4 regions of the Alteromonas sp. B31-7 genome follow, and region 4 is predicted to be linked to each of the others. Evidence: predicted binding sites of a transcription regulator. Region 4 holds the regulator's gene; each other region holds the start of a gene.
What was found. The regulator sigma-54, encoded in region 4, starts transcription at its own class of promoters, with help from an activator protein. The targets are predictions, from matches to a motif close to GTTGGCACGNNNNTNGNNT.
Positions count from the first base shown of each region.

Region 1: the regulator sigma-54 is predicted to act here: its motif matches at 1,839-1,857, upstream of IUA53_RS07820 (exopolysaccharide biosynthesis protein).
Region 2: the regulator sigma-54 is predicted to act here: its motif matches at 1,687-1,705, upstream of glnA (glutamate--ammonia ligase).
Region 3: the regulator sigma-54 is predicted to act here: its motif matches at 1,914-1,932, upstream of IUA53_RS15115 (flagellar basal body rod protein FlgF).

Region 1 covers NZ_CP065233.1:1,841,139-1,844,713, forward strand. Annotated here, with positions in the region: gene IUA53_RS07810 (hypothetical protein) at 1-28, opposite strand, end outside; gene IUA53_RS07815 (sigma-54-dependent transcriptional regulator) at 43-1,374, opposite strand; gene IUA53_RS07820 (exopolysaccharide biosynthesis protein) at 2,070-2,675, shown strand; gene IUA53_RS07825 (LysR family transcriptional regulator) at 2,667-3,575, opposite strand, start outside.
Region 2 covers NZ_CP065233.1:990,720-994,294, reverse strand. Annotated here, with positions in the region: gene typA (translational GTPase TypA) at 1-1,315, opposite strand, end outside; gene glnA (glutamate--ammonia ligase) at 1,771-3,180, shown strand; gene IUA53_RS04170 (hypothetical protein) at 3,284-3,575, shown strand, end outside.
Region 3 covers NZ_CP065233.1:3,473,603-3,477,177, forward strand. Annotated here, with positions in the region: gene flgH (flagellar basal body L-ring protein FlgH) at 1-286, opposite strand, end outside; gene flgG (flagellar basal-body rod protein FlgG) at 298-1,086, opposite strand; gene IUA53_RS15115 (flagellar basal body rod protein FlgF) at 1,133-1,876, opposite strand; gene flgE (flagellar hook protein FlgE) at 1,998-3,377, opposite strand; gene IUA53_RS15125 (flagellar hook assembly protein FlgD) at 3,392-3,575, opposite strand, start outside.
Region 4 covers NZ_CP065233.1:3,739,721-3,743,295, forward strand. Annotated here, with positions in the region: gene lptA (lipopolysaccharide transport periplasmic protein LptA) at 1-491, shown strand, start outside; gene lptB (LPS export ABC transporter ATP-binding protein) at 494-1,219, shown strand; gene IUA53_RS16335 (RNA polymerase factor sigma-54) at 1,297-2,781, shown strand; gene hpf (ribosome hibernation promoting factor) at 2,811-3,098, shown strand; gene ptsN (PTS IIA-like nitrogen regulatory protein PtsN) at 3,108-3,551, shown strand.

The DNA.
Region 1 (3,575 bases), 1.9 Mb from region 4:
TTAAACGTGCAAATTCTTCTTCTTTCATACTGGCGCCCACCGTTATTCCTCTTTACTCAAGTCACCATACGCATGGAGACGGTTGTACAAGGTTTTTGTACTGATACCTAACATCTCAGCTGCCATGGTTTTATTGCCATTTACCTTTTCTAAGGTGGCGTAGATAAGCTCTTTCTCTACATCTTCAATTGTGCGACCCGCTTGCAGTGCAGGGGCCGTACTTTGTTTTTTCGCAAAGGGAGACTCTATGGTTTTTGGAAGCTCAATGGCTGACTTCTCAGGATCACTCATTATGGCGGCGCGATGAACGAAGTGGCGTAATTCACGCACATTACCTGGCCAATCGTAAGCTTGAAGCGTGTCTAGTTGACTAGATTGCCAAATGAAATTTGAGCCATTGTCTTTGTTGAATTCTTCAATGAAACTTTTTGCCAGTAGGGGAATGTCTTCCTTTCTTTCCCGCAAGGGAGGAATAGTGATAGGGAATACCGCTAATCGAAAATAAATATCTTCCCTAAGCACTTTGCTTTGTGCAATTTCTTCCATGGTACGGTTGGTTGCCGAAACCACGCGGCAATTAACAGGAATAGTTTTAGTGCCACCCACTCGGATAACCACTTTGTTTTCAAGTACACGCAACAAATTAGGTTGCATGTCGATAGGCATTTCAGTGATTTCATCTAGAAACAAGGTGCCGCCTTCGGCTTGTTCGAACACGCCTTCTTTGCGCCCCACAGCGCCAGTGAACGCGCCCTTTTCGTGACCGAAGAGTTCACTGCCAATAAGTTCTTTAGAAAATGCGCCACAGTTGGTGGCAATATAGGGGCCTTCGCTGTCTGACGCTCGGTGGATAGCGGCGGCAACCACTTCTTTACCGACACCGCTTTCGCCTAGTAGCATGACATTAGCGCTGGTTCTGCTCACCCGTTGAATAAGCTTATACAGCTCTTGCATTGGCGCAGATTCCCCAATCAACAAATCAAAGTGTTTAACAATAATATCGTCTTCCACAGGGGCTTTTTGTGGTTTACCGGATAAAACCGCTTCTATGTCTTCACGTTGAATGGGTTTAACAAGATAATCAATATTCGGTCCGCACAGGCCTTTAATAATGCCCTTCACTGATGGGTGACCTGTGATTAGTGTAACGCGGGGGCGCTTGGGAAGGGTATCGAGCTCATCGAATAAATGGGCTCCACTCCCGTCAGGTAGCATAAAATCGAGTAATACGTGGTCGAAGGTTTCTTTCGTTAACCAGTCTCTTGCTTCTTCTAAATTAGCAGCAGTTAGAACCTCATGACCGAGAAACTCAATAATCGTACAGGCAACTTCTGTAAATTCCGCATCGTCGTCTACAAGCAAAACAGTAAGCACGTAAATTTCCTTTTCTAAACTTCCAATAACCTCACTACTACGGAGTAAAAGGCTATAAGATCAATATTATAAATCGTTATTTTTTGACTAAATATATTCTGGCGGCGACAGTGAATAGTACCTGTCGTGGCTAAATTTGCAATTGCACACGTCAAGGCGCATGGGGGTTATTTTTAAATAGAATCGCGTTTTGAAGTGAAAACCCTGTTCAATTATGCAAACACACGCCGACTATGGTTCACAGTTTTGCAGGTAGTATGCCAACAAGCTATAAGTGCACTTAAGTGGCGCTTAGTGTCTGCGTTTTAAACACCCAAAATGTTAAAGAACAGCACGTCAAATCTCTAAGCGGGGCGGAGGCCGTTTTTTCGCGTGCCGCGTGACAATATGGCCAGCATGACGTCATTTTGTTGAGTTTTTATAGGGTATATCGTTCAGATAACCGCCAGAATGCGCTTTCGGTGTGTGGCATATAATTAGCATTATCTCTATGGACTCTGGTCTGCTTTAACGTCATGTGTAGGTCATTTCGCAGCAATATAAAGAATGGAAGTTGGCGGTAAAAATGGCTTTATGTTGATGTAATTAGTTGTTTTATATCTGTTTTTATAATTTTGAAGGTGGGTTTATAGCAACAAGCATGGCAACAACGCAGGCCGGACATTTAGGGTAAAAATAACCGACAGGGAATGAAAATGTTGCACGGTAAGGCTGAACGGTCAATGACCTTATATGAGCTGCTAGGCAAAATGCAGCCGAAACCTGATACCAACAGCATGTGTTTCGCAGACTTTTGGCAGGCATTAGAAAAGCGAGGATTTGGCCCCATGTTGGCCATGCCTGCGTTTATCGCGTCTACGCCCATAGGGGCAATACCGGGCGTACCATCACTGACTGGCGTGACAATATTACTCATTGCTCTGCAAATATTACTCGGTCGTCGCCACCCTTGGTTACCTAACGGCATTATGAAGCTCGAAATTGAGGGCGATCACCTCCATACGGCGGTTACGAAAATGAAGCCTTATGCATTAAGGGTTGATAGGTTTCTAATTCCTCGTTGGTTTTTCATGCGCCAACCTATTTTTCGCTCGTTAAACGCCCTGAGTTGTGCATTGTGCGGACTTATCATGGTGCCTTTAGAATTAGTACCTTTTATGGGGCTAATACCGGCGGTGGCAGTCCTCATTATGGCCATAGGTATGGCTACCGACGACGGCGCGGTGGCGTTGTTGGGTTTATCTATTGCTACCTGTGGTTTCTTATTGAGCGGCCAGCAAATAATGCAAGGATTAACATAAAGGCTCACCGCAAGGTTGCAACATGCCGTGAGCTGAGGGGAGATTCATGGTTTGGTATCGCAGTTCTCCAATGAAAGAGCGCGCCGCCGGCCCCAGTCCGTCACCATCTTCAAATGATAAATACAGCAGCGATTTACGTAACCCCCCGTTATTACCAAGGGGCAAAGGAAGTAATGCTCCTTCTTCTAATTCTTTTTTAATAATCGCAATGGGCAGCCAAGCAAAACCAAGTCCTTGGGAAATGATATCCACCGACGTACGAATATGGCTGACGGTCCAACGTTGATCTGCACCAAGCCAGCCAACATCCACTTTGCGTTCAGCAGAGGAATCTCGTACAACGATTTGTCGATGAGACTTGAGATCTTCTAATGTTAGCGGCCTGTCGAGCGCATGTAATGGATGGTCGGGATGTGCTACCGCTGCAAATTCGATTTCGCAGAGATCTTCACTAAACCCCGTGGGATAGGTAAAAGGTGAAATGGCGATATCTACATTGCCACTATTGAGCATTGAATTTGCGCCCGACAATACCGTTTCTTCAATTTCTATGCGTAGCAAGGGGAACTCCTCAGACACTTTATTTAAGACGTTATAAAGTAAGTCTGAGGGAAAAATAATGTCTACGGCAATTCTCAGCAGCGTTTCTGTACCCGCTTGTAAACTGGTTGCTACGGCCTCGAGTTTTTGTGCTTCATTGAGTAAAAAAGTGGCTCGACGGTACATAAGTTCACCTTGAGCTGAAAGCTGCACTTTTCTACCCGTATTTTCAAATAGCTCAACGCCAATGGCATGTTCTAATTTTTGCACAGCATGATGCACACTGGATTGGCTTTTATGCACCACAGCGGCCGCTTGATTAAAGCCTCCTGCGTCCACAACCGCCTTAAACATGCGCCA
Region 2 (3,575 bases), 1.9 Mb from region 4:
CTTTGCCATCTGGAGACATATCAGTCATTTCAGCTTTACGTAAACCAAGTTGTTCCATAATTGAACCTTGGTGCTGCTCTTCACAGTCGATGGTCAAGGTTTCATACGGCTCTTGCGTTTCGCCATTTTCTTCTTTCAAGATAACTTCTGGACGTGATACCGCAAGCTCGTAACCTTCACGACGCATATTCTCAATAAGAATACCTAAGTGAAGTTCACCACGACCTGACACGCGGAACTTATCCGGATCGGCCATTTCTTCAACGCGCAATGCTACGTTGTGAACCAGTTCATCGTTCAAACGCTCTAGGATATTACGAGACGTAACGTACTTACCTTCTTTACCCGCAAACGGTGAAGTATTAACTTGGAAGGTCATGGTAACCGTTGGCTCATCTACCGAAAGAGGTGGAAGTGCTTCAACCGCATTGACATCACAAATCGTGTCAGAGATTTTCAGTTCGCCAAGACCTGTGATAGCAATGATATCACCCGCATTGGCTGCATCAACTTCGTGTCGCTCTAGACCAAGGTAACCATATACGAGGCCCACTTTTCCGTTACGTGTTTTACCGTCAGCAGTGACCACCGTGACTTGCTGGTTAGGCTTAACAGAACCACGGCTTACACGACCCACACCAATTACGCCTACATAAGAGTTGTAATCTAGTTGAGAAATCTGCATTTGGAAACCGCCGTTAACGTCTGCGTCAGGCGCAGCTACTTGGTCAACGATAGTTTGGAAAAGTGGTGTCATGTCATCGGTAGGCGCATCGGCATCCAATGACGCCCAGCCGTTTAACGCTGAAGCGTAAACAACTTGGAAATCTAGCTGTTCATCTGTAGCACCTAGGTTATCAAACAAGTCAAAAACTTGATCCATTACCCAGTCAGGGCGCGCGCCTGGCTTATCGATTTTGTTAATAACAACAATTGGCTTAAGACCTTGAGCAAACGCTTTTTGTGTAACAAAACGGGTTTGCGGCATTGGACCTTCTTGTGCGTCGACAAGAAGAAGTACAGAGTCAGCCATTGACATAACACGCTCTACTTCACCACCGAAATCGGCGTGTCCCGGAGTATCAACAATGTTGATACGGTAGTCATTCCAGTTAATTGCAGTGTTTTTCGCTAAGATGGTAATGCCGCGTTCTTTCTCGATGTCGTTCGAGTCCATCACGCGCTCTTCTTGCTCGCCTCGAGATTCAAGGGTGCCCGACTGTTGTAACAGTTTGTCAACCAATGTTGTTTTACCGTGGTCAACGTGGGCAATGATTGCGATGTTACGCAATTTACTAATATCAGTGGTATTCATGCTTAATAGAGCCTGTGTAAATCGATACATACCAAAATAGTATGCATTAGATTTGTTGCAAAAAATGCAGATAGAGAAATTTGCGCGGATTGTACAGAAAAACCACGACGTTTGCGCCTCTTTTTTTCGACAAACCGTAAATGTTTTTGAATGGCGTACTTTAAAACGTGTTAAAGAACGCATATGGTAAAACGGTTAGCGAAAAAGATGCAGGTTTAAGTGGCAACCCTCGGCGACTTACTCTAGGCTAGCTGACAACAATAATTTTACATTGCACCCTTGCAGTGCCTTAATGCACCATTGAAGTGCAAAAATCTAATGACAGAAAGGACTTTATCGGCTGCGATGCCGTATAAATAGGAATAGCGATAAATGGCATGATAATCGCTTTCACTTTAGCACTGTTGGAATGAAGCTGATCATTCCGCATTTTTACATTAAACCTGGAGGACACGATGTCAGTAGATAAGGCATTAGAACTTATTAAAGAGAGTGAAGCGAAATTTGTAGATTTACGCTTTACTGATACTAAAGGTAAAGAACAACACGTATCAATCCCTGCTAGCCAAGTTGACGATGAATTCTTTGAAGAAGGCAAAATGTTCGACGGTTCTTCAATTGCAGGTTGGAAAGGCATCAACGAATCTGACATGGTTCTTCTTCCAGATGCAGACAGCTGCGTAGTTGACCCTTTTGCAGAAGAAACGCAAGTTAATATTCGTTGTGACATCGTAGAGCCTTCTACTATGGAAGGTTACGAACGTGACCCTCGTTCAGTTGCTCGTCGCGCAGAAGAGTATCTTAAGTCTACCGGTATCGGTGATACTGTATTCTTCGGTCCTGAGCCAGAATTTTTCTTATTCGATGATGTTAAATTCCATACTGACATGGCCGGTTCTTTCTACAAAATCGACTCTGCAGAAGCAAAGTGGAACTCTGGTGAAGAGTTTGAAGGCGGCAACATGGCTCACCGTCCAGGCGTAAAAGGTGGTTACTTCCCAGTACCTCCAGTAGATTCTGCCCACGACATTCGTGCTGCTATGTGTATGGTAATGGAAGAAATGGGCTTAGTTATTGAAGCGCATCACCACGAAGTGGCGACTGCGGGTCAAAACGAAATCGCTTGCGAATTCAACACCCTTGTTAAGAAAGCTGACGAAATTCAAATCTACAAGTACGTTGTTCACAACGTTGCTCACGCATACGGTCAAACAGCGACTTTCATGCCTAAGCCTCTTGTAGGTGATAATGGCTCTGGTATGCACTGCCACCAATCTATTGCTAAAGATGGTAAAAACATCTTTGCAGGTGACAAGTACGCAGGTCTTTCTGAAGAAGCACTTTACTACATTGGCGGTATCATTAAGCACGCTCGTGCTATCAATGCTTTCGCAAACGCATCAACTAACTCGTACAAGCGTCTTGTACCAGGGTTTGAAGCGCCAGTAATGCTTGCTTATTCTGCTCGTAACCGTTCTGCGTCAATCCGTATTCCATACGTAACTAGCGATAAAGCGCGTCGTATCGAAGTACGTTTCCCTGACCCAACAGCTAACCCGTACCTTGCATTTACTGCAATGCTTATGGCTGGTCTTGACGGAATTAAGAACAAGATCCACCCTGGCGATTCAATGGATAAAGATCTTTATGACCTTCCTCCAGAAGAAGCAGCAGAAATCCCAACTGTTGCAAGCTCGCTAGAAATGGCGCTTGAAGCACTAGATAACGATCGTGACTTCCTTAAGGAAGGCGGTGTAATGACAGACGACATGATTGATGCATACATTGATCTTAAGTCTGAAGAAGTGACTACCCTTAATATGTCAACTCACCCAGTTGAGTTTGACATGTACTACAGCGTATAAGCTGTTAGGTATTAAGTCTGATACAAAAGCCCGCAATTGCGGGCTTTTTTTATTGGCAAAGCTTTTCTATTATGTATTTATAATCGCGTGACTGAGTAACCCCGTGAACCGCGTATGTTTAGCAATCACTTTAAGCATTGCCTCGTTAGGCCTTGCAGCACAAGCAAGCCAGATAGTTCAGGCACAGCAAACTGTACCTGAAGAAAAAAGCATCTTCAAAGTGAAGCTTGCCGACGGCAGCTATGTGTTTACTGATAAACCTCAAGCGCAAGCAGAGCAAATAACATTTGCGAACCAAACCCAAAACCTGGTTCCTGCCGCTAACCTCACTTCTTCACCCAAACCTTTATCTTCTTCAGCGCCTCCCTCAACAGCAACGTACTCGGTAAAACTGC
Region 3 (3,575 bases), 270 kb from region 4:
CGGAAGAGTCTTTCGCGGTAGTGGTGTCAGCCGATTTACTCGCTGACGTACTTTCGCTGAGCGCCACGGTAATGATGTCACCCACTCTGCGCGCTGTTACATCAGAATAAAGGCTGTTTGCCATATAAGAGCGAAACAAAGAGCCGTCTTCTACAATCGTCTCACGGGGGTAATCCGGTACCACTGGAGCGAAAGAAGGATCATTCGCTTCAACAGGAGGTTGGCTTGTACTTGCACAGCCCCCTAAAGTTATTATCGCCACAGAAAGTGCCAGAATACGTTTCATCACGTTACCTGCTATAGCTGCTGAATGACTTGACCAAGCATCTGGTCAACCGATGAAATCACTTTGGAGTTCATCTCGTACAAACGCTGGCTTTCGATAAGGTTTACCAGTTCTTCTGTAACGTTAACGTTCGACGTTTCTAACGTACCTTGAGAAATGTAACCCAGCCCTTGCAAGCCAGGTACGCCTTGGATAGGTGCGCCACTGGAAGCGGTTTCTACAAACAGGTTTTGACCAATAGGCTGTAACCCTGTGGGGTTAACAAAATCCGAAATATTCATTTGCCCAAGCACTTGAGGCTCAGCCTCGCCACGCACAGACACGCTAATTTCGCCATCTTGTGAAATCGTGATTTGTTGCGCATCTTCGGGAACAGCCACTTCTGGTTGCAAAAGGAAGCCAGCACCCGATGTCACAATTTGACCTTGATCATTCAATGAGAATTGACCATTTCGAGAATATGCAATGGTGCCGTCAGGTTGTAATATTTCAAAATACCCGCGCCCTTGGATAGACATATCCAAGGCATTTTCGGTGGTCAACAAATTCCCTTGAGTATGGGCTTTTTGGGTTGCCACTACTTTAGAGCCCGAACCTAACATTAAACCTGACGGGAGCTCAGTATCCGCCGAAGAGCGACCACCCGGCTGGTTTATGTTTTGATAAAGTAGATCTTCAAATACGGCGCGGTCCTTTTTAAAGCCCACCGTTGATGCGTTGGCCAGGTTGTTAGAGACAACGGCAACATCAGTCTGTGCAGCATCTAAACCTGTTTTACTAATCCACAATGCTGGGTGCATATAAACCTCCCGTCGTTGCAGTTATCCACAACGTCACTAAAAACAATTATAAAATGCGAAGCAGGGTATTGCCGCGAGTATCCAACTCCTCGGCTTGCTTCATAACCTTTACCTGTAACTCGTAGTGACGCTGTAAATTGATCATATCGACCATCTCTTCCACAGCGTTTACATTCGAACCTTCAAGCATGCCCGACATCACTTTTACATTCGCATTGGCGGGTGCCAGTGTGCCGTCTTCCATTCTAAATAAACCGTCGGTACCCCGTTCCATATCCGCATAATTGGGGCTGACTAGCTTCAACCGACCAATATCTTCAATAACATTTGCTGGGGCGCCTAGCTGGCGCATAGACAAAGTGCCATCGGCGGCAATGTTGAGATTATCTAGAGGAACGGGCAAAAATATTGGACCATTGTCACCCAAAACCACGCGGTCATGGATATCTGTCAAAATTCCGTCGTCGCCCAGTTTGAAGTTACCATCACGAGAATAGGCTTCTTGGCCATTTTCATCTTGAACGGCAAACCAACCATCACCTTGAATCGCTACGTCAAGGTCACGCCCCGTTTGTATCATTGGGCCTGATTCGTAGTTATTAGAAGGGCTTTCTGTCATAGAAAAAACGCGGGTCGGCAAACCTTCGCCGTACGCCGGCATTGCTCTTGCCTGCTCTAGCTGAGCACGGAAACCCGTGGTTTGTGCATTGGCTAAGTTATTTGCCCTAATCCCAGTCCCTAAAAGGTCTTGAGAGGCACCGCTTGCTGCTATGTAGAGAAGTTTGTCCATGACTGACTTTTGACTCTGGTTAAACCATACACAGGTTTTGCAAGGCCGATGCCAATATGTACAAAAAATGAAAGATATAAAAAAGCCGCAGTAATCTGCGGCTTTTTTGAAGAGTGACTATTTATCGAATATTCAAGATAGTTTGATTCAGAGAGTTATTCACTTCAAGGGCACGAGAGTTGGCTTGGAAATTACGCTGGGCAATAATCATATCAATCAACTCGGTGGTTAAGTTAACATTGGCCTGCTCTAGCGCTGATGAGTTAATTTCACCATAGGTACCTGTTGTGGCTTCCCCAGCAAGTGCTTCACCCGATAGAATACTCTCTTTCCATTCTGTGCTGCTTTGCTGAGTTAACCCTTGTTCATTGGCAAAACGCACGAGAGCAACACGTGTAATGGGCTCTGAAGTCCCGTTTGAGAATGTGGCACGTACTAATCCATCCGGACCAATATCAATCCCCGTCAGTCGCCCTACTGGTAAACCATCTTGCTCTAATGAAGTCACTTCAAACGCTGACGCATACTGTGTAGGCTCATTTACGGTAGCTTCATCGGGGTCAAGGTTGAAGTCGATGGTAATTTCTTGAGTAGGATCGGCACCGTTTGATAATACGCTGGCAAGTGCTTCAGTATTTAACGTGTAATCAGGATTGGTGCTGCCATCCGGGTTTTCGATGCCAACGAAATCACCGCCATCAGAAAAGATTAACTTCGCGGCAGTCACATCGTTACCCGTCGCTGTCCCTAATGAATGCACACCCACATCACCAGGTGTTGACGTGGTGCCATCTTCATTTTGTAAATTAACGAGTTGATCATCTACAGCTGTCGCGACATACCATTCGTTGGTGGCAGAATCATCTTTCACAAAATAGTAAGTCATAACATGTGAGTCACCCAGTGAATCATACACGGTGACTGATGTCGCAGCGTTGTAAGTAGACGGGTCTTCCGGATCAAACTGGGCAGCTTCCACACCCGCATCACTTGCCGGAAGATTCATTCTTATATCAACTTCGGAAGTTTGTGCAGGTGAGCCTGATGAGTCTGGGATCAATACCGGCTCAGTGGTACTTAGTGCCACTGATGAGCTGGTACCGTCAGAATTAACGGGGAAGCCTAGCAGTAAATCACCGTTGCTGTTTACCACATAGTTGTCATCATTCAATTTGAATTGACCTGCCCGTGTGAAAGAGAAATCACGGGATGTTTCATCTGGCACTGTGGCAAAAAAGCCGTTACCTGTTATCGCTAAATCAAGTGCAGTGTTGGTGAACTGTAAGCTACCTTGAGAAAATTGCTGGGCAACATCTTGGGTTAACACACCATCGCCCACTTTTGTTTTACTTCCTGCGAGCAACGAAGTGGCATACACGTCACCGAACTCTGCCCGTGATTCTTTAAAGCCAACGGTATTAACGTTAGCAATGTTGTTTGCGGTTACATCTAAATCTTTTTGAGCAGCAGCTACGCCGCTAAGTGCGATATTAAAAGACATGGGTTGTTCTCCTACTAACTGCCTATCTGAATGACGTCATCAAGATTGATACTGACATCACCAGCCAAATTTAAAATGACGCCCTGTCCGCTACCGGCCAGGCTTACGCTGCCTACATGACGATTAACTGCTGTAGACAATTGGGTGTTTTCACCATCCACTTCACCGGTTGCGGTAATGACATAATCCCCTTCAGGC
Region 4 (3,575 bases):
CGACAGAAAGCGACTTTAACAAACCGATAAAGGTAGATTCTAAATCGCAGTTTGTTGATGGTAAGAATAAAACCTCGTTGTTTAAGGATAACGTGCGTATTTCCCAAGGCACGTTAGTGATTAACGCAGATGAAGTGGAAGTGGTTGCAACAGAAGGCGAAGGCCGTGAAATATTCATCGCCAGAGGCGCGCCAGCAAGTTATTCGCAAACCTTAGAAGACGGCACCCCGGTAACAGCCAAAGCCAATGAAATTCGCTATGAAGTGGTTAATCGCACTCTCTCGTTAGACGGCAATGCAGAGCTGCAACAAGACACCAGTTCTGTGAAAGGCGATAAAATCACCTTTGACATGATTACCGAACAGCTTCTTGCCACCGGCAGCGGTGACAATGATGAAGGCAGAGTGACCACCGTTTTTCGACCAGAAGCGATTCGCAAGCTGACCGATGAGAAGGCGAAAGAAGACGAGAATAACGAGGACGATAACTAACCATGGCAACACTAAGCGCAAGTAACTTAGCCAAAGCCTATAAATCTCGCCAAGTAGTGAGAGACGTTAGTTTGTCGGTCTCAACCGGGCAAATCGTGGGCTTACTAGGCCCTAACGGCGCAGGTAAAACCACCACCTTTTACATGATTGTGGGTCTTGTGCCACTAGATAAGGGAAAAATCACCATTGATGATGGTGAGCTCACCCACCAGCCTATGCACGAACGCGCACGTAAGGGCATTGGCTACCTGCCACAGGAAGCCTCTATTTTTCGCAAGCTAACCGTGTTTGAAAACATCATGGCGATTTTACAGACACGAAAAGATTTAAATTCATCACAACAGGAAGAAGAAGCCGACGCCCTTCTTGATGAATTTAATATTAACCATATACGTAATAGTACAGGAATGAGTTTATCAGGTGGAGAACGCCGTCGCGTAGAGATTGCGCGTGCGCTAGCAGCCAATCCGCAATTTATTTTACTCGATGAACCATTTGCTGGTGTTGATCCTATATCGGTTAATGATATAAAGAAGATAATACAGCACCTTCGTGATAGAGGTATCGGTATCCTCATTACAGACCACAATGTACGAGAAACATTGGATGTATGTGAAAAAGCCTACATTGTGAGTCACGGTGAATTAATAGCCCAAGGAACGGCAGAGCAGGTTTTAAGTAATCAAAAAGTAAGGGATGTATACCTAGGTGAACAATTCAGGCTATAGTTAATGTAACAGAATTGTCATTTTTCAAATTATGCACCTGGTATATTCACAATAAGAGCACAGTAAATAAGACGTAGATGAAACCATCTTTACAGTTAAAGTTCAGTCAACAACTTACCATGACACCTCAGCTACAGCAGGCGATAAAACTGCTGCAGCTGTCAACGCTCGACCTGCAACAGGAGATCCAGGAAGCCCTAGACTCAAATCCTCTACTTGAAGTAGAAGAAGGCAGTGATGAGCCTCAATTAGAGAAAAACAATATCGACGGGGATGACGTCGCTCAAGACGCCGTTACTACCGCATCAAGCGATACGCTTGAAGCCGGTGACGCATTAGAGAAGAATGACCTACCTGATGAATTACCCATAGACAGCACGTGGGACGAATATTACTCAGCGTCTTCTGCACCCGCCCCTGGGCCCTCGAATAATGACGATGAGCAGATTTTCCAAGGCGAAACCACCGAAGACATTCAAGCACATTTGCTATGGCAAATGCGTCTTACCCACTTTTCAGATACTGACCGTGCCATCGCAACGGCTATTATCGATTCAATTGACGAGTCTGGTTATCTTACCGTCACCCTTGACGACATTTTAGAGTCTGTCAACTCCGAAGATATGGAGGAGCCGGTTGAATTAGACGAAGTGGAATGCGTATTAAAACGTATTCAGATGTTCGATCCTATTGGTTCAGGCTCGCGTACACCACAAGAATGCTTGATGGTTCAGCTTCGCCAATTTTCAGATGATACGCCTTGGTTAAAAGAAGCCAAACAACTGATAGAAGAATACTCAGACCTACTCAGTAGCAAAGACTATCGTACGCTGATGCGTAAAAGCCGTCTTAAAGAAGATCAATTACGCGAAGCTATGCGCTTGTTGCAAACATTGAATCCTCGCCCAGGTAGCGCTCTTATCACTAAAGAGCCTGAGTATGTTATACCCGATGTCTCGGTCACCAAGAAAAGTGGTCGTTGGGTGGTTGAACTTAATCCAGATAGCTTGCCTAAACTTAGTGTGAACCAGCAATATGCGGCCATGAGCAGAAGAGCGAAAAATAGTAGCGACTCGCAGTTCATTCGCTCTCATATGCAGGAAGCAAAATGGTTTATTAAAAGTCTTGAATCAAGAAACGACACCTTGATGAAGGTTGCTAATTGTATTGTGCAGCAACAAATGGGCTTTTTTGAACATGGCCCTGAAATGATGAAGCCCATGGTGCTTAACGATGTTGCTGAAATGGTTGATATGCATGAATCCACCATTTCACGTGTCACCACGCAAAAGTATATGCATACCCCACGTGGGATATTTGAATTGAAGTACTTCTTTTCTAGTCACGTTGCCACGGAGTCTGGGGGTGAGTGTTCATCTACTGCCATCCGCGCGCTGATTAAAAAGCTTGTAGCGGCTGAAACGCCAAGCAAGCCACTAAGTGATAGCAAGATTGCTCAATTGTTGGCCGAACAGGGCATTAAAGTCGCCCGGCGGACAATAGCAAAATACCGGGAATCATTGTCGATTCCACCGTCTAACCAGCGAAAGAGCTTACTTTAACTGGCTCATAAATATAAGGAAGACGAAATATGCAAATCAACCTTACTGGTCATCACGTCGAAATCACCGACTCTTTGCGTAATTATGTCGATACCAAGTTCAGCAAACTAGAGAGGCACTTTGATCACATTTCTAATGTGCATGTCATTCTCAATGTTGAAAAACTTAATCAGAAAGCCGAAGCGACCATGCATTTAAGTGGCGCTGAGGTTTTTGCTTCCTCTGAAAATACTGATATGTATGCAGCAATAGACAGCATGGTTGACAAACTAGACAGGCAAGTCATAAAGCATAAGGAAAAGCTGAAAAAGCATTAACTCACGCTTATGGAAATTCAAGCAATCGTAAGTTTGGACCGCACTGAATGTGCGGTTCAATGTAACAGCAAAAAACGAATTCTAGAGATCATCAGTAATATCGCTGCCAAAAACAACGATAATATTGATGAAACGACAGTACTCACGAGCCTATTGAACCGCGAGAGAATGGGCAGTACGGGTATTGGAAATGGTATTGCACTGCCTCATGGTCGACTGGCAGGATTGGAAAGTGTTATCGCCATTATTGTAACTAGTAACCCTGCCATCAACTTTGACGCGCTGGACAACCAACCGGTAGATATTTTCTTTGCCTTATTGGTTCCAGAAGAGCAAACCGAGGGGCACTTACAAACCCTAGCCACGGTTGCAGGTAAATTGAGTGACAAAGAGACCGTGAAGGCAATTAGGCGTGCCACCAATAGCGACGATATTATTGCAGCGCTAAGCTAACTCTAATGCCATCTTAAGGGAGAG